DNA from 4 places in the Serratia sp. CoH_134_PS_4 genome. Region 4 is predicted to be linked to each of the others. Evidence: predicted binding sites of a transcription regulator. Region 4 holds the regulator's gene; each other region holds the start of a gene.
The links. Region 4 encodes Fur, which represses iron uptake genes when iron is present. Its sites were predicted from a motif close to ATAATAATGAGAACNACTATCAA; they were not measured.
Positions count from the first base shown of each region.

Region 1: the regulator Fur is predicted to act here: its motif matches at 3,339-3,361, upstream of ftnA (non-heme ferritin).
Region 2: the regulator Fur is predicted to act here: its motif matches at 1,252-1,274, upstream of AC2FCQ_RS01295 (TonB-dependent siderophore receptor).
Region 3: the regulator Fur is predicted to act here: its motif matches at 4,066-4,088, upstream of AC2FCQ_RS06570 (Nramp family divalent metal transporter).

Region 1 is NZ_JBXWKI010000001.1:1,103,360-1,108,440, reverse strand. Features, by position in the region: gene AC2FCQ_RS05125 (S9 family peptidase) at 1-194, shown strand, start outside; gene exoX (exodeoxyribonuclease X) at 228-896, opposite strand; gene dksA (RNA polymerase-binding protein DksA) at 1,329-1,754, shown strand; gene pip (prolyl aminopeptidase) at 1,927-2,880, shown strand; gene AC2FCQ_RS05105 (DNA polymerase III subunit theta) at 2,910-3,140, opposite strand; gene ftnA (non-heme ferritin) at 3,513-4,031, shown strand; gene yobA (CopC domain-containing protein YobA) at 4,356-4,739, shown strand; gene copD (copper homeostasis membrane protein CopD) at 4,743-5,081, shown strand, end outside.
Region 2 is NZ_JBXWKI010000001.1:268,437-271,735, forward strand. Features, by position in the region: gene AC2FCQ_RS01285 (hypothetical protein) at 21-503, opposite strand; gene AC2FCQ_RS01290 (hypothetical protein) at 675-965, shown strand; gene AC2FCQ_RS01295 (TonB-dependent siderophore receptor) at 1,371-3,299, shown strand, end outside.
Region 3 is NZ_JBXWKI010000002.1:268,873-273,953, forward strand. Features, by position in the region: gene AC2FCQ_RS06555 (alpha-keto acid decarboxylase family protein) at 1-758, opposite strand, end outside; gene mgrA (L-glyceraldehyde 3-phosphate reductase) at 1,001-1,990, shown strand; gene AC2FCQ_RS06565 (DUF2502 domain-containing protein) at 2,218-2,628, shown strand; gene AC2FCQ_RS06570 (Nramp family divalent metal transporter) at 2,794-4,026, opposite strand; gene AC2FCQ_RS06575 (NupC/NupG family nucleoside CNT transporter) at 4,405-5,081, shown strand, end outside.
Region 4 is NZ_JBXWKI010000004.1:44,131-49,211, forward strand. Features, by position in the region: gene ybfF (esterase) at 127-900, shown strand; gene ybfE (LexA regulated protein) at 1,192-1,479, shown strand; gene fldA (flavodoxin FldA) at 1,708-2,247, shown strand; gene fur (ferric iron uptake transcriptional regulator) at 2,568-3,014, shown strand; gene AC2FCQ_RS08560 (glycosyltransferase) at 3,221-5,081, opposite strand, start outside.

The DNA of each region.
Region 1 (5,081 bases), on a different contig from region 4:
GGCTACATGATTCCCAGGTACAGTATTGGGAGCCGGCCAAGTGGGTTGCCAAGCTGCGCGATCTAAAGACCGACGATCGCCAGTTGTTGCTGTATACCGATATGGATTCAGGGCACGGCGGCAAGTCTGGGCGTTTCAAGGCCTATGAAGACATTGCGCTGGAATACGCCTTTATTCTGGCGTTGGCGGAGTAACCTTCAGGCGGGCAGCGAGTGCTGCCCGTTTTTTCAGCCGATCAGATAGTATTTCAGCGTGTGCTTCATGTCTGGGCTGAGATCTTCGATGGATTTCAGCATCCAACGCAAATAGCCTGGATCTTCCTGCGCGATCCTGTCTATTTCCTGCCCACGATACTTACCGAACTTAAATTTCTTCAGCAGCACCGGCTGTTCAGTGATTTGCGCCATTTGCTCCGGCGTCCAACCTGAATCCTTGATAATGCGTTGCAGCAATGCGGCGGTCACATAACAATCATACAGTGCCCGATGTGGGTACAATGTGGTGTCTTGCGGCAGTTGCACGTCCAGGTTCAGCGCATAGCGCAGATATTGGTTGCCGTATTTGATGTCTGGGTACAGAGTCCGCGCCAGCTTCATGGTGCATATCCAGGCACCGTTCATTTCCGGCAATACGCCGCGATCAAAAGCCGCATTGTGCGCAACATAGTAGGAACTGCCCAAATAGCGCCCGATTGCCACTGCGATACGCGGTTTCCCTTCAACCATTTGCTCGGTGATATGGTGAATGGCCATTGCATCAATGCTAATGGGGCGGTCGGGGCTGACCAGGTCACTCATTGGGTTGGCGATTTGTCCGTCGATCAGATCAACAGAGGCCACCTCTACCACGCCGCCTTCCAGCCCGCAGGTTTCAGTGTCTATTACACGTAAATTCATGATTTCCTCAGGGTGACTGCACAGGTTTAGCTTAACTGGCAGACGCGGCTATGCCAACCGTTGAAAGGGGGCAATTTCAGGCAATAAAAAACCCGCCATGGCGGGTTTAACTACGGTTAGAAGTTCGCTTACTCGCCGGAAGTCTGGCCTTTCTTAGCGCGTTTGTCTGCGCGTTTCTCTGCGGGGGTTTTCAACGGCTTCTTCTTCGCATTTTTTTTGCTATCCATTCCCTTACTCATGATGGCCTCTCAGTTACCTATGGTTGGGTGGGTTGCTCAACCATTAACCTCCTTATGCCTAATGGATGCAAGCATGAAAGCAGCTGATTTAACTAATTGGTTGTTTATCTGCGTAATTTTGTTTCTGATGAAGGGCTGCTTTAAAATTATGATATGTTATAATATAACAATTAAGTAATAACCGGAGAGCGCAATGAACGTTGTGACCTTGTTAAACCCGCAGCAGCTTTTGGCTATGCCGGAGTCTGATTACATGAATCCGGCGCAGCGGGCATTTTTCCGCCAACGCTTGCTGGACGAGCAACAAAAACTGTTGCAGCACATTGATGCGCTGAAGCGGGATATCGACAGCGGTGAAGTGTCCGGTGACGAAGCAGACAAAGCTGCCCGCGAAGAGGATTTGCGGCTGTTATTCCGCCAGTTGGATCGTGAAAGCCGTCTGCTGCCGAAAATTAGCGCAGCGCTAACGCGTTTGTATAACGGCGAATACGGCTATTGCCGTGAAAGCGGAGAGCCTATTGGTTTGGCACGTTTGTTGTTGCGGCCAACAGCGGAACTAAGCATTGAAGCAAAAACTGCGCAGGAAATGCGCGAACCGCATTTGCGTAAAAGAGGTTAAGTTTGCGTCTGGTTCTCTACGACCTGCCGTTATTTTGCCGGCAGGTCGTATTCATTTTAAGCAAACGAACCATAACTTGTTGGGTAGGGTAGGAGTTTTCGGGTTTTACCGTTGACCAAATGGGCGGCTTCAGCTTTTATGAGGGGATGACCCACTGAGAGACGGAAGCGCCATGGAACAATTACGAGGTTTGTACCCGCCGTTAGCAGCATATGACAGCGGTTGGCTGGACACTGGAGATGGCCACCGGATCTACTGGGAGCTGAGCGGAAACCCGAACGGCAAGCCAGCGGTCTTTATCCATGGTGGCCCGGGCGGCGGCATTTCGCCTTATCACCGCCAGCTGTTCGATCCCCAGCGCTACAAGGTGTTACTGTTCGATCAGCGCGGCTGTGGCCGTTCCAAGCCGCATGCCAGTCTGGATAACAATACTACCTGGCATCTGGTGCAGGACATTGAACGGCTGCGCGAAATGGCCGGAGTGGATCAATGGTTGGTTTTTGGTGGTTCATGGGGTTCTACGCTGGCCTTGGCCTACGCGCAAAGCCATCCACAGCGTGTCAGCGAAATGGTGCTGCGCGGTATCTTCACCCTGCGTAAGCAAGAGCTGCATTGGTATTATCAGGACGGCGCTTCGCGCTTCTTCCCGGAAAAATGGGAACGCGTGCTGTCGATTCTTTCAGCGGAAGAGCGCAAGGACGTGATTGCGTCTTATCGCCAGCGCCTGACGTCAACGGACCCTCAGATCCAACTCGAGGCGGCTAAGCTGTGGAGCGTGTGGGAAGGGGAGACCGTCACCTTGTTGCCAAGCAGTGAGTCGGCTTCCTTTGGTGAGGATGACTTTGCGCTGGCCTTTGCCCGCATTGAAAACCACTATTTCACTCATCTGGGTTTCCTGGACAGCGACGATCAGCTGCTGCGTAACGTCCCGTTGATCCGCCATATTCCAGCAGTGATTATTCACGGCCGCTACGATATGGCCTGTCAGGTGCAAAACGCCTGGGATCTGGCGAAAGCGTGGCCAGAAGCCGAGTTGCATATCGTCGAGGGTGCGGGGCACTCCTTTGATGAGCCGGGCATCCTGCATCAGCTGATGTTGGCGACCGATAAGTTTGCCGGCAAATGACCAAAAGCCCGCCATAAAGGCGGGCTTTATTATTTGGATTTCGGTTCGTACGGCAGACGTGAATACTTGTGTGATTCAACACGGTAGTGCGCCACCCGTTCGCGGAAGTAGTCACGCAGATGCGCTGGCTGTTCGCGTTCGACCATTTCCGGGATTACCGGCATGTTATAGCGTTCTTTGAACGCCACGCCAGACGCCGCGAGATCAACGTTCACCTTGTCCATCTCTTCTTTGGAAAGCTCTGCCAGATTGTAACCCACCGTATTCTCCTTACTTGTTACCGCATTGGATCAGCGCAGAAGGTAATGCACCGAGAGGCACTTGGCAAGCCCGAAGCGCAGAGGGGGATATCCGCAGATAATAACGTAGGATACGGAAGATTATTTATTGCACCAATGGCAATGCAATCTATTTATTTTTTCAAATAAGAATGATTCGTTTTTTGATTAAATGTACGGATGTAAATAGTTATCATAATAATTTAAACATATAACAGAAAATAAATTACGTATTGATTTTTAATCAATTTAAAATTAAATCCTTGATGATGTAAATCAAGTGTTTTTATTTTGTTTTTACCAAGGCATAATGCGGAAAAATTAAGTTGATACCTGCAAAATAAAGGAATGATTATGCTGACGCCTGAAATGACCAAGAAGCTGAACGAGCAACTGAACCTGGAGTTTTACTCCGCGAACTTGTACCTGCAAATGAGCGCATGGTGCAGCGATAAAGGCTTTGAAGGCGCCGCCGCATTCCTTAAAGAACACTCTCAGGAAGAGATGCAGCACATGCAACGTCTGTTCGAATACCTGAGCGACACAGGCGCTTTGCCACTGCTGGGTACCATTGCTGCGCCGCCCGTTGAATTTGCATCCCTGGCTGACGTATTCCAGCAAACTTACGAGCATGAGCAACTGATTACCCGCCAGATCAACGAGCTGGCGCACGCGGCAATGTCTGCGCATGATTACTCTACCTTTAACTTCCTGCAGTGGTATGTTGCTGAACAGCACGAAGAAGAGAAGTTGTTCAAATCCGTGCTGGATAAACTGGCGCTGGTGGGCAATAGCGGCAACGCACTGTTCTTCATCGATAAAGATTTGAAGAAAATGGGTGCAGCTGGCGAGAACGGTAACGGTCAGGTCTAATTATTGTTGTTAAAAACCGCGTCCCGGTCTGCCCGGTGCGCGGTTTTTTTATGCCCTGTAGTTGTCGTGGCTTTACAGCGATATGTGCTACTGGATCGCAAAATGCCAGTGTTCTGCTCGACTTGCTGAATGGCACTCGTTATCATTTGACGTGATACGCTACAGGGATGGTAGAGAGTTAAAACAGTGGGTTATCATAATCCTATTCTTCTTCTGTTTACCCGTGGCGCAATCATCTGCGGTGGGTTGGGGCTGCTGATACATCGCCCATGCGGTTAGCCTTAACCCTTATTACCCTCGATTATTGCTTTAAGGGATATCACTGTGATCGGTAAAATTCGTTCTTCTTATCGCCTGCTTTCCACCATTTTTGTGCTGTTTGTTGGTTTGTCTTCACAGCAGGCTTTAGCACATGCTCATTTGAAAGTTGAAACACCGGCAGCAGATGCCAGCGTGAGTCCGGCACCGAAAGTGCTGACGCTGAACTTCTCTGAAGGTATTGAGCCTAGTTTTAGCGGCATTAAAATCACCGGGCCGAACAACGCTGAAGTGAAAACCGGTAAATTGCAGCTCGACGCGAACAACAATACCCAGGTCAACCTGCCTATCGAAGGTGAGCTGGCTGCCGGTAAATACAACGTTAATTGGCACGTAGTCTCGGTCGACGGTCATAAAACCAAAGGCCAGTACAGCTTCACCGTAAACTGATCCATGAGTCTGGCGACCCTGTTTGTCCTGTGTCGCTTTGTGCACTTTGCGGCGGTGATGCTGATGTTTGGCACCAGCCTATTCACCGCCTTATTGTCGCCGCAGCGCCTTTCCCCGTATCTCAACCGTGATGTGCGTCCCTTGTTGGTCTCTTGCACCTGGCTTGCCGGGCTTTCCGCCGTGGCATTATTGGCTATTCAAGCCGGGCAGATGGGGGACGGTTGGGCCGATACCTGGCGCCTGGAGGTTTGGTGGGCGGTGCTGGGTACGACCTTCGGCGAAGTCTGGCGTTGGCACCTGGGCATTTCATTACTGGCACTGCTGAGCCTGTGGCTGGCAGAA
Region 2 (3,299 bases), on a different contig from region 4:
CCCAAGACAATGACCGGCGCTCAGCCCAAATAATCGATGGTAATCAACGGTGTCAATATGCCTGCCAAACTAGCCAGTGTTATCCATTGCCGCCAGCCCAGGCGTGCCAACCAATCTTGACGCAGGGGTGGCGTTGCCAGTTGCCCTACGGCGACGGTGCCCGTAAGCAGCAGCGTCAGAAAAATGAATACCAGCCCACGGCTCCATGCATTGAATTCGATATGCAGCACATTGGCGTAATACAGTCGCATCAGAATGTAATAGGCCAACATAACCCAAGCGAAATGCGTGCGTTTTTTCAACACCTGATAGAGAATAAATGCGATGAACAGGCTGTGGCACACTGAGATCAACGGCGCTTCAATCGGGTGCCTGACACAGCCGTTATATACCGCCAGGTAAACATTAAAGATCAACTGTGCATAGACGGTATATATATACCAGCCATAGATGACTTTGAGTTTTTTGGGGGTTGGTGGTATAGGGCAATAGTCCGGTATCATTGAAGCCTCCTGAGCTGACTAGCGTTATAGCACCCAAAAACTAAATGAATTTGAAACGCCAAACAGGCTTTATTTTGGCCCCGAATGGGAACTAATCAAGGTATGTCAGGTCTGTATCGGACAATACGGCCTTTGGCGTTAATAGTTGAATTATAATGGTAATTCATTGATATGAAAGATTATAAAAATAGCCGTTTCGCAGCGTATCTGTTGATTTTTACGCTGGGCCTTTATTTTTTGCTTCCGCCAATGCTGGTCGCTTTCTTTTTTAAGTGGTTTAACTTGAACCCTTTCGTCATTATTCGATTTTGGCATTTTAATCCATTCTCCGCCGATCGGGGCATTCCCATTTATCAAACCTTTATATACGTATTCGTCGTATGGGGTGGGTTGAATGTTCTGGTTTGGGGAACGCTGTTTGCGATAGGGCGTTTGTATGCCCGGTTCACCAGACCTCGTTGAAGGTCACTGCTCAATGCTGTAAAAGTTGTAGATACTAAGCACCCTTCAAAATATAATGATAATCGTTATCATTTTTAACGAGGAAGGGTGAGAAGGGATAACCCCTTATGCGCCACCCAATCCGGTACGTACCTGTCACATTTACTCCTTTTCTATGGCCAGCCTAGAGCTGGCACTTTTTTTATTTTCAATAAGATATGTCCATTCTGACTATGGGGGCACCTGTGGGCTGAGTCACTTCGGAGGCTCATAAAAAGCCAACGTATAGTGTAAATCATTATGGATAAAGAGAGTGATTATCATTAGTATTTACATTTTGTAAGCCTCTGTGGACGCATTACTCGTTGTAACGGGCGAGCTGGCTCATAGAGTGCGATTTAATGATATTTACTAGGGATTACAAGCATGTCGATTATTTTTCCTGTCAAAAGGTCGCGTGTTTTATGTGCATTCGCGATCTTCCTGCCATTGACGTCGTTAGCTGAAGATACGTTGGTCGTCACGGCAAAAACCGCAGACACGGCAGAGGCACAAACACAAGGCTACCAGGCCACTACCAGCCAGGGAGCCACTAAAATCGATACCCCCCTGGTCCTGACGGCGCAGTCTGTCTCGGTGGTTACGCGCCAGCAGATGACCGATCAGAGTAGCCAGACGGTTAACGATGCGTTGAAATATGCACCGGGTGTCTTTACCAATTTTTCCGGTGGTGCGACGCGCTATGACACCATTGCGTTACGTGGTTTTCATGGTGGTGACGTTAATAATACTTTCCTTGATGGTTTACGTTTGTTGAGTGACGGCGGCACTTACAATGCCTTGCAGGTTGACCCTTGGTTCCTGGAGCGTATCGATATTATTAAAGGGCCCTCGTCGGTGATGTATGGGCAAAGCATTCCGGGTGGGTTGGTCGCGCTCACGTCCAAGCGGCCGCAGTTCGACACGCAGGGGCACGTTAATCTCAGTGCCGGTAACAACAGTACTAAAGGCGGTGCCTTTGATGTGACAGGGCCATTATCGGATCAATGGGCTTATCGCATGACGGGAATGACGCGCAGCAGTGAAACCATGTATGACCACCAGCGCGAAGAACGTTATGCTATTTCACCGTCATTACTGTGGCAGCCGGACGAAAATACCTCGCTGTTGTTAAAAGCCTATTTGCAAAAGGATCCTTCTGGCGGCTATCACAGCGCGGTGCCGGCTGATGGGAGCCTTTACTCAAGCTCAGGAGACAAACTGGGCCGAGGGTTCTTCGACGGCGAAAGCAGCCGTAATGTGTTCAAACGCTGGGAACAAATCTACAGCTACGTTTTCTCACACAGTTTTAACGATGTTTGGTCATTCCGGCAAAATGCCAGCTATACCCATTCCAATGTTGAATTACAGCAGGTATACCAGATTGGCTGGGATCCAGAACACCAATTGTTGAACCGCTATTACAGCGGTTCCGCGACCTCGTTGGATGCATTTGCTGTCGATAATCAACTTGAAGCTGATTTTGCTACCGGGTTGCTGGAACATAAAGTGATGCTGGGGCTGGATTACCAGCGCTTTCGTAACAATCTGTGGGATGAGTCAGCAGGGGCTTCTACGTTGAATCCCTATACCGGCGTGTCCGGTGGCGCGGGGTTAACCCATCTGACGCATACCGATTCCAGGCGTCACTATGAGCAGACGGGGGTGTATCTACAGGATGAAATCAGTCTGCGGAACTGGTATCTGAATCTGTCCGGCCGTTTTGACCGCATAGATTCAAAAAATACGGTGCTCAACACGGGCACTAGCGATGCGCGTAGTGATTATAACTTCAGCGGACGTGCGTCGTTGCTTTATCATTTTGATAGTGGTTTTTCACCTTATGCCAGTTATAGCACGGCGGTGACGCCGGAGGCGCTGCCCGATCAGAACGGACATATGTTGAAACCGAGCACCAGCGAGCAATATGAGGTGGGTTTGAAATACCAGCCGCCAGGCAGTTCATCAATCTACAGCGTGGCGCTTTATGATTTGACGCAGAAAGATGTAGCCAACCGCGTTGTGCAGCAAAGTTATTATCTGCCTGCCGGTAAGGTACATTCTCAAGGTGTTGAACTCGAGGCTCGCAGCAAGATCACCGATCGTTTCGATCTGATTGCTGGCTATACCTATAACAAAGTGAAGTTCAAAGACGCAATTGATGGCAACGACGGCAATACACCGTATTTGGTGCCAGAACAAATGGCATCACTGTGGGGAAAATACGCGACGGCTTACGGTGTGGAGGTGGGTGCTGGGGCGCGTTACATCGGTAAACAGTGGGCGGACAATGAAAATACGCTGCGTATTCCTTCC
Region 3 (5,081 bases), on a different contig from region 4:
GTTTCGTCCAACACGCTCTTTCCCATCAGCATCGTTGAATGCGGCATGTCGACCTCCGCCATCCACTGTTCCAACCCCCTTTCAGCACCAAAACGTTCCGCCAAAAAATCGGCCAGCAAAGAAACCCGTCGTGCAGGAAGCAACATCTCACGTGCGGCCGCGACAAATGCCTGCAGTGATGCCTGTGAAAGATTAGCCTGCCGCAACATAAGCGGTGTAGGTCGGGACGCCAACGGCGCTTCTGCCACCTCACTCGGCAGCAACAGGTAGACAGGGCGATGCTCAAACAGCGCGGTGGTCAGCAGGCGATCGATCTCTGCTTCTGCGTTGTCGGCAGTGAGACTGGCCTGCGCCACTGTCACTTCTTTCGCCATCCGGGCAAAATGACCAAAATCCCCATCCCCCAGCGAATGGTGCAGTAAATCCCCAGCGCGCTGCGCCCGTAGCGCCGGGGCACCAACGACATGGATCACCGGCAAATATTCTGCATAGCTGCCCGCAATGCCGTTGACCGCACTGAGTTCACCGACGCCAAAAGTGGTCAACAAGGCCGCCGCCGGTTTGCAACGCGCATAACCATCCGCTGCATAGGCAGCGTTAAGTTCATTGGCACATCCCACCCAGGTGATCTGCGGGTGAGCGATAACGTGATCGAGAAACTGCAGATTGTAGTCCCCAGGCACACCGAAGAAATGCCGGATACCAATCTGAGCTAAACGATCGAGTAGATAATCAGCCACCGTATAGTTTTTACTCATGATCATCACCTACCAATGGTTGTAATTTCTACTACTAAGTATCGAAGACATTGCACAAATTTCGAACTTTGCGCTTAAAAGGCAATTGGCAACCTTGCGTTACATCCCCCGCTTTGGCATTTATGATAAATCCCCCATCAACGGGGTGAATCGTCACCCGCCAAGCGTGATCAAGCGCTCTGACAAAGACAGTGAAAACGCATACACTAAAATTCATTTCATCTCTGCTGAAAAGGGTTTGTATGCTTTATCAGGCTGATTCTTCACGCTATCAAAGTATGGAATACCGCCGCTGCGGACGCAGTGGTCTAAAACTCCCGGCAATCTCACTGGGCTTATGGCACAACTTTGGTGACACGACGCTGTATGACAATGCGCGTAAACTGATCCACTGCGCGTTCGATCACGGCATCACGCACTTTGATTTGGCAAACAATTATGGCCCGCCTCCCGGCTCCGCCGAGGAAAACTTCGGTCGCATTCTTAACGCGGATTTGAAGCCCTGGCGTGATGAACTGATCGTCTCCTCAAAGGCCGGTTACACCATGTGGCCGGGCCCTTATGGCGACTGGGGATCGAAAAAGTACCTGGTTGCCAGTCTGGATCAAAGCCTGCGGCGCATGGGCCTGGAATACGTCGACATTTTCTACCACCATCGCCCTGATCCAGATACACCACTGGAAGAAACCATGGCCGCGCTGGATCTGCTGGTACGTCAGGGCAAGGCGCTCTATATCGGGTTGTCCAACTACCCCGCCGACCGTGCGCGCCAGGCGTTCGGCATTCTGCAAAAGCTGGGCACACCTTGTGTCATCCACCAGCCCAAATACTCTCTGTTCGAGCGTTGGGTTGAACCCGAATTATTGGATACGCTGGAAGAGCACGGCGTGGGTTCCATTGCCTTTTCACCGCTGGCAGGTGGCCTGTTAACCGATCGCTACCTGCATGGCATCCCGCAAGACTCGCGCGCCGCCAGCAGCAGCCAGTTCCTTCAACCCGGTCAGCTCACAGAGGAAAAGCTAGAGAAAGTCCGCAGACTCAATGCGCTGGCACAACAAAGGGGGCAGAAGCTGTCGCAGATGGCATTGGCTTGGGTATTACGTGGCGATCGCGTCACCTCAGTGCTGATTGGTGCCAGTAAAACCAGCCAAATTGAAGACGCCGTTGGCATGCTGAACAACCGCACCTTCAGCGAAGATGAAATCGCCCAAATTGAACAGATACTAATGTAATCGCTTACAGTTATCGCCGGAATCCCCCGGCGATAACCCCACGACGACAGACAAATCTTAAATCGTTCGCCCACCCCGCTTTTCAGAATCTCTCTAAGATTCAACCCTATCCGCAACGGTTAATATGCCAATATTGCAGGTAAAACTATAAGGCTGTTTTATAAACTGATGAACGCGCTTCATTATCGATAAAACCGGCCAAACCGCTGCGGCGGATAGGAGTATTCATGTTTAAACCTCTGTTATTGGCCGCTCTCTTGGTGGTATCGACAGTGCCCGCCGTACAGCAGGCAAAGGCTGAAGGCATCAGTATCGATTTGATGCCAGGCGTTTCACTACGCATAGGCGAACAAGACAATCGCGGCCGCTATTGGGACGGTTACGACTGGCGCGACCGTGACTGGTGGCAAGGCCACCAAGGCCGCTATCTGGGCGACCGTAGCCGGCGGGGATATTACTGGGACGGTTATCGCTGGCGCGACAACGACTACTGGCGCAAAAATTATTACTATCATGATGGTCGCTATCGTAAATACGATAAGCACTACTATAAGCATCATGATAAGCACCATTGGAAAGATCGGCGTCATGATGACCGTGATCATCGCCGCCATGGCAATGACGATCGCGACGATTAACGGCAAAAACCGGCATGACACCCTAATGCCGGTAAGTTAATGTTTATCCAATAATGTGGGCAACGTTTCGGTCGAGCAAGAACCCTAAGAACCTCAGGGTGCCTTGCTCGTTTATCGACCGGAAATAACGTGACACTTGCTAAAAATACCTTATTGGGTGCCCGCTCAAAGAACACTGCTCACCAACAGATAACCATTTAGCCCAATCACCACCAGCACAATCAACTTACCTGTCGCCTGTATAGTGCGGCTGTTCACCATATCCCCCATCAGCTCACGATTACCGGTGAACGACAGCAGCGGCACCAGAGCCAATGCAATACCGAAACTCAGTAAAACCTGGCTCAACACCAGAATGCGCGTCGCATCCATCCCCAACATAATGACGATAAACGACGGCAACATGGTAACGACCCGGCGTACCCACAGCGGTATGTAAAAGCGAACAAAACCTTGCATCACCACTTGCCCCGCCAGTGTTCCCACTACGGTGGAAGACAACCCAGCAGCTACCAGGCTCAGCCCGAAAATGGTTGCCGCCGCCTGGCCCAACAAGGGTTGTAGCGTCAAATAGGCCTGATCGAGGTCGGTAATCCCGCTGTGGCCATTAAAGTGGAAAGCCGCAGCGGCGGTAGCCATCATCGCCAGATTTACAAACCCAGCAATGGTCATGGCAATAGCAACGTCAACCTTGGTGGCCGCGTAACGATCGGCCTTTGAGTTTTCCCCAGCGGTCTGGGTTAACGATGAATGCAGATAAATAACGTGCGGCATGATGGTCGCCCCCAGCACACCTGCCGCCAGAAATACCGCATCGCCGTTCGGCAAATCCGGTATCGCCATGCCTTTTAATAATGGCCCCAACTGCGGCTGCGAAAACACCAGTTCCACCATGTACGCCAACGCGACAAACAACAGCAGGCTGCCGATCACCCATTCCAAAGGTTTCTCACCGCGTTTTTGCAACATCAGGATCAGAAAGGTGGCAATACCTGTCAGGATCGCGCCCTCCAGCAGCGTAACGCCCAACAACAGTTTGAAGCCGATCGCCGCACCGATAAACTCGGCCAGATCGGTTGCCATTGCAATGATTTCTGCCTGCACCCAATAGGCCCAGACGGCCGGACGAGGGAAACGATCGCGAATATGCTCCGCAAGGTTTTTACCGGTAGCAATACCCAGTTTGGCGGACAACAGCTGGATCAGCATCGCCATGACATTGGCCCACACCACCACCCAGAGCAAGGTATAACCAAAAGAGGCACCGGACTGGATATTGGTGGCGAAGTTGCCAGGATCGATATAGCCGATAGCCGCGATAAAGGCGGGCCCCATCAGAGAAAGTTTGATCTTCCTGGATGAGCCCTGGGGACTTTCAGCCACACGACTGTTCAGCATTTTCTGAACCCTTACTTCTAATAAGCCTGTGGTTATCTTATGTAAATGATAATAATTATCAAGTGCATTTAGAGCGGTAATACTTATCTCTGTAATAGAGGAAAACGACGGGTTTAACGAAGGGTTTCGGCCAGAGGTGAACATTTTCCGCACTCTTCCGGGCCGAATTCAGAGCATAAAAGGACTTATAATCAAATTTATGTATGAATAGGAATTTCATATGCATTCATTAACCTATTGATTTTTTATGCTTTACCGTACTATTTTAAGACGTTTCCCACTATGATTTTCCATATTTGCAATAGAGCTCTCGTTTTTAAACGTGGCGTTACATAAAATGACATCCGAAATTCAGCCTGCCTCAAGTTTGGAGCAAACATGTCCCATATTGCGCACTTTGCGTTGGCGTTAGTGGTGGTCGCGATCCTGGCACTCTTGGTGTGCCGCGATCGTAAAAGCATCCGCATTCGCTACGTTATTCAACTGTTGGTTATTGAAGTACTGCTGGCCTATTTTTTCCTGCATTCGGAAGCGGGTTTAGGCTTTGTAAAAGGATTCGCAGCGCTGTTTGACAAGCTGCTCGGGTTTGCTGGGCAAGGGACTGAGTTTGTATTCGGTGGCATGGGTGATAAAGGTCTGGCCTTCTTCTTCCTGAAGGTTCTGTGTCCAATCGTCTTCATCTCCGCACTGATCGGTATTCTGCAATACATTAAAGTACTGCCGTTTATCATCCGGATTATTGGTACCGTGCTGTCAAAAGTAAACGGTATGGGCAAGCTGGAATCGTTCAACGCCGTTAGCTCATTGATCCTGGGCCAGTCTGAGAACTTCATTGCCTATAAAGATATTCTGGGCAAGATGTCAGAAAAACGCATGTACACCATGGCGGCAACCGCGATGTCTACGGTTTCCATGTCCATCGTTGGTGCTTACATGACCATGCTGGATGCCAAGTTCGTGGTCGCGGCACTGGTTCTGAACATGTTCAGCACCTTTATTGTGCTGTCATTGGTCAACCCGTACGACACCAGTAAAGAAGAAGAACTGCATCTGGG
Region 4 (5,081 bases):
TTGCCAAACCCGCACCTTACCATGAAAAATCCGCGTTATACCCCATGGATTTCAAGCGGCAGCACGGCAACGGGTATGTTCATCCGGTGTTTTAATCATGATAACCTAATCTGAATCTCTCTCAGTATGAACTTCACCATGAAATTACATTATCAATTGCTGGCAACCGAGTCCGCAGCGTTGCCGGTCATGCTGATCCACGGGCTATTCGGCAATCTGGACAATCTGGGCGTCCTGGCGCGCGACCTGAACCAACAGCACAGCGTGATTAAAGTCGATTTGCGTAACCACGGCCTGTCGCCACGCTCAGCGGTAATGACCTACCCGGAAATGGCCCAGGATCTGCTGGCGTTGCTGGATGATTTGCATCTGGAGAAGGTCATTGTTATCGGCCATTCAATGGGCGGTAAAGCGGCGATGGCACTGACGGCCATCGCGCCAGAGCGAGTGGAGAAACTGATCATTATTGACGTTGCACCGGTGGACTATCACGTTCGCCGCCACGACGAAATTTTTGCCGCGTTACAAGCCGTCAGCGCAGCCGGCATCACGCAGCGCCAACAGGCTGCGGAGTTGATGCGCAGCTATCTGGATGAAGAAGGTGTGATCCAGTTCTTGTTGAAGTCATTCCATCAGGGCCAATGGCGTTTCAACCTGCCGGCGCTGATCGATCAATATGAAAATATCACCGGCTGGCAGGAAGTCCCCGCCTGGCCGCACCCGACGCTGTTCATTCGTGGTGGGCTGTCGCCCTATGTACAAGATAGCTACCGCGCCGATATCGCCCGTCAATTCCCACAGGCACGTGCACACGTGGTTGCAGGCACTGGGCACTGGGTTCATGCAGAAAAACCAGAAGCCGTGTTACGTGCCATTCATCGTTTTCTCGGCGAAGCCTGAGCCAATTGCCCCCTTGTCAGAGAAGGAATCCTCCCTAAAACGGCCATCTGGTGAAAAAACGCGCTAAAGATAACGGCTTAGCGCGTTTTCGGCTCAGTTAAACATTGTCGTCGCTCCATCTGCTGGGGTAATATGGCGCGCTATAATTTTGCCGCCGTGCTAAGCGTGTTCAATAGCGCCGGGCTGGGGGTGAATTTGGGTTAGGGTTTATTGGCCCGAAGTGTGTTAACCGAACCATCCAGAAGCGTTTACGCGCTTTTTGATGCAAACTCCCTTGCAGTACCGCTACCTATGGCAAAAGAACAAACGGATCGCACGACGCTGGATCTGTTCGCAGATGAACGCCGTCCGGGGCGCCCGAAAACCAACCCGCTATCCAGAGATGAACAGCTTAGAATCAATAAGCGTAATCAGCTTCGACGCGATAAAGTCCGTGGCTTACGGCGTGTGGAACTGAAGATCAACGCGGATGCGGTGGACGCCCTGAACAAATTGGCGGAACAGCGTAATATCAGTCGCAGCGAGCTTATTGAGCAAATGCTGTTGGCGCAACTGGCAGACGACCAGCCAGAACATTGATCATTGCAGCCGCACGTGCGGCGCGGCGTTAAGGATGACGCCCGATCAACATCGTTTTATTCCACCCGGTATCGCATAAACGTGATAAAACCCCGGGGTAAATTTCTGGCATGATACGCAATTACCGGTAAGGGTTTCCCTTGCTATGGCATCATTTTAATCGGTGTTATCGTGGTCAGCGCTAACATCGTGTAATGCAATTTATTGAATTTAAAGGTTATACGCGATATGGCTAATGTAGGCATTTTCTTTGGCAGCGACACTGGCAATACCGAAAACATTGCCAAGATGATCCAGAAAATTCTTAAGCAACAGTTTGGCGACGATGTTTGCGAAATTCACGACATCGCCAAAAGCAGCAAAGAAGACCTGGAAGGTTTCGATATTCTGTTGCTCGGTATCCCGACATGGTACTACGGCGAAGCCCAGTGTGACTGGGATGACTTCTTCCCAACGCTGGAAGAGATCGACTTCAACGGCAAGCTGGTTGCGCTGTTTGGCTGTGGCGACCAAGAAGACTATGCAGAATATTTCTGTGATGCGATGGGGACTATCCGCGACATCATTGAACCACGTGGCGCCGCCATTGTAGGCCACTGGCCAACCAAAGGTTACCACTTCGAAGCGTCGAAAGGCCTGGCGAGTGACAGCCACTTCATCGGTCTCGCCATTGACGAAGATCGCCAGCCAGAACTGACCAATGAACGTGTCGAAGGTTGGGTAAAACAAATCGTCGAAGAGTTGAGCCTGGCCGAGATCGTCGGGTAACGCCAAAGGTTGAACAAAAGCCCTGCAAAGTGCATAGTGTTGCCGGCAGGGCCGTCATCGGCAGTACGGATTACTGCAATAGAAGATACACATTTGTAACTTCTCACATCGTCAAGGTAGACTGAGATATCGGTTTATCCCATCCATCAAGACGTTGCGTGTGCAACATGCAATAGTGCAATTATATCTTTGTTAACAACCGGCGGTTTCTATTTAGGCCAACCGGTTCTATAATGAGACGCAATTAACACTTTGTGCCGACCGATGCCACAGGCGAGAACGCCTCAACTTGATTAGCATAGTAACAGGACTGAATCCGCATGACTGACAACAACACCGCATTGAAGAAGGCCGGCTTAAAAGTCACGCTTCCGCGACTCAAAATCCTGGAAGTACTGCAAAATCCGGAATGCCATCACGTCAGTGCGGAAGATCTGTACAAAAAACTGATAGATATGGGCGAAGAAATTGGCCTGGCTACGGTTTACCGCGTACTGAACCAATTTGATGATGCAGGCATTGTGACTCGTCACAACTTCGAAGGCGGCAAGTCCGTGTTCGAACTGACCCAGCAACATCATCACGACCACCTGATTTGCCTGGATTGTGGCAAAGTGATCGAATTCAGCGATGAATCTATCGAAGTGCGTCAGCGTGATATCGCCAAACAACACGGCATCAAGCTCACCAACCACAGCCTGTACCTGTACGGCCACTGTGAAACGGGTGACTGCCGCGAAGACGACACTCTGCACGACAAAAAATAATGCCCTTAACCGGCATTGAGAACCGCCTTAACGGCGGTTTTTTTATGCCTGAAGCAAATAGATAAAAAAATCCCCGGACAGGCCCGGGGAAAGATCATAGCTAAATGACAACAATTGCAGCGGCACTTCTCCACGGTACTTCTCACTTCCCACTTACACCCACTTCAACGTCAACTCCCCCGCCGACACGCGGATGAGTAAACTCGTTACAATGCATATTCAAGAAAGAGCAGCCGATCAAAAAACATTGCCTTGGCTTGGTCGAACACACCACGAATACGGAACCCCTTGTTCAAATACATTTTGCAGGCATCACTACTTTGCCAGACGCACAGCGCGATGTTTTTCGCCTGGCGTTGATCCGCCTGTAGCTGAATCAAGGCAAACATTTGGTTAAAATACCCCAGCCCCCGAAATTGGCTCTCAATCGCCAAGCTACAGACAAAATAATCGTCAGCGACACAGTGGCTTTGCACAAAGCTGTCGTAAGCCTCATCAAGAGGTTTCATTTCATCGCGATAAAGGTAGTCCGTGTCTATGGCATACAGTTCACTGACGGTCGCCGCATTGAAAAAACCGATAAACTCTCCGCGCCGATCGTAAGCCACGGTGATCAGATCCAGGTAAGGTTCGATATTTTGCGCCTGCTGCAAAGACACCAGATCCAGCCCAGCACGATTGCCAACGGAACAGTATTCCAGGTAGCTCGTGCTAAAAATCAGCTTTGCCATGCGGGTCTTATCCGCTTCACCCACCTGCCGTCCCGCCATGAAATGCAACGTTCCCCGCGGTTCAGGCGGCACAGCCTCCCCCACCCCCTGGGCAGAACGCCAGTAATGCCCAGCCGCTATCTGCCGCCGGTTGTCGGCAATCAGGTACTCCCCAAAAAGCTGGTTTACCCGATCAAGCCGCTGATCATGAGAAAGCACCGAATAGTAGTGGTAATGATCGATGTCGGACCGAATCTGCGCCGGATAGGCCATGCGAGGTACTTCATCAACGGTAAATATTTCCGCATAGCGTGCCAAATCCAGCGGCTGCTCAAGCTGCCAATCCAGATTTTCCAACCGGCTAACACATTGCTGGTAGCTCTGCTCTTCTTCTTGCGACAACGGTAGCCGCACATTGGTGATCACATCTTCCAGCAGCCGCATACCGCGAATACCGCAGGTTACCGCCTGTGGGGTTGCGTCATACAAAACACCATGCATCTGGCAAAAACGATCGTGGCTGAGGAAAGTACGTTCAATATGACGACTCCACAATTGGTAAAAAGGATCGAACAGCTTCCGTTCATAAATCGGATTTCTTTCCGGTACCTCACTGCTTTCCCCCGCATAAATTTGATCGAGCCCAGCTAACATCCTGCACAGCGCCATATCTCCCTTACGGCTGATGATCATTCCCGTTTCGTCGAGGAACAAATTCAACCAACTGACGTGGCTAACTTCACCTCCGGGCAGGAACTGAAGATAGTCCGGAACCTCAGGCTTGATCAGAAACAGTGTCGCCGCTCGGTGGGGAAGTGTGTCGATATCCATATACACGCCCCCCATCTCAATCAAAATCAAAAAGCGGAAGTAGTCGGACAGTGTGGCGTAATAGCGTTTATCATGGAGCTGATGGATAAACCCCAAACTATTACCGACTCTTCTTTGCGCCAGTTCACTCAACGAATGCACCTGCAGGCGATGGTTACCGGCATCGTACTCACCCAACTGGCCGCCATGCGTTTGGGGTGAGGCAATGAAACAGGCATCCTTTGCCAGCTGCTTTGCATCCCAAACCCATAACATGCCGACCCAGTCACGAGCCTCGCCACGACTCACCGCTTGTTGTGCATCCCCCCACTGAGAGATAACTTCTCGCGCGTCGTCAGGAATGGCTCCGCCCAACCAAATGCGGTGCAGCAATTGTTCCCCTGCGGCAAGTGGCCGCGTGGGCACGCAAAATAGTGAAGAACAGCGTGCGGCATCAAATAAATGCCCCTGCGCAGACAGCCATTCCCGTAGTTGATTCACCCCACGTTGATAACGCGCCTTTGCCGCTGGCGTAGCCTGACGTTGG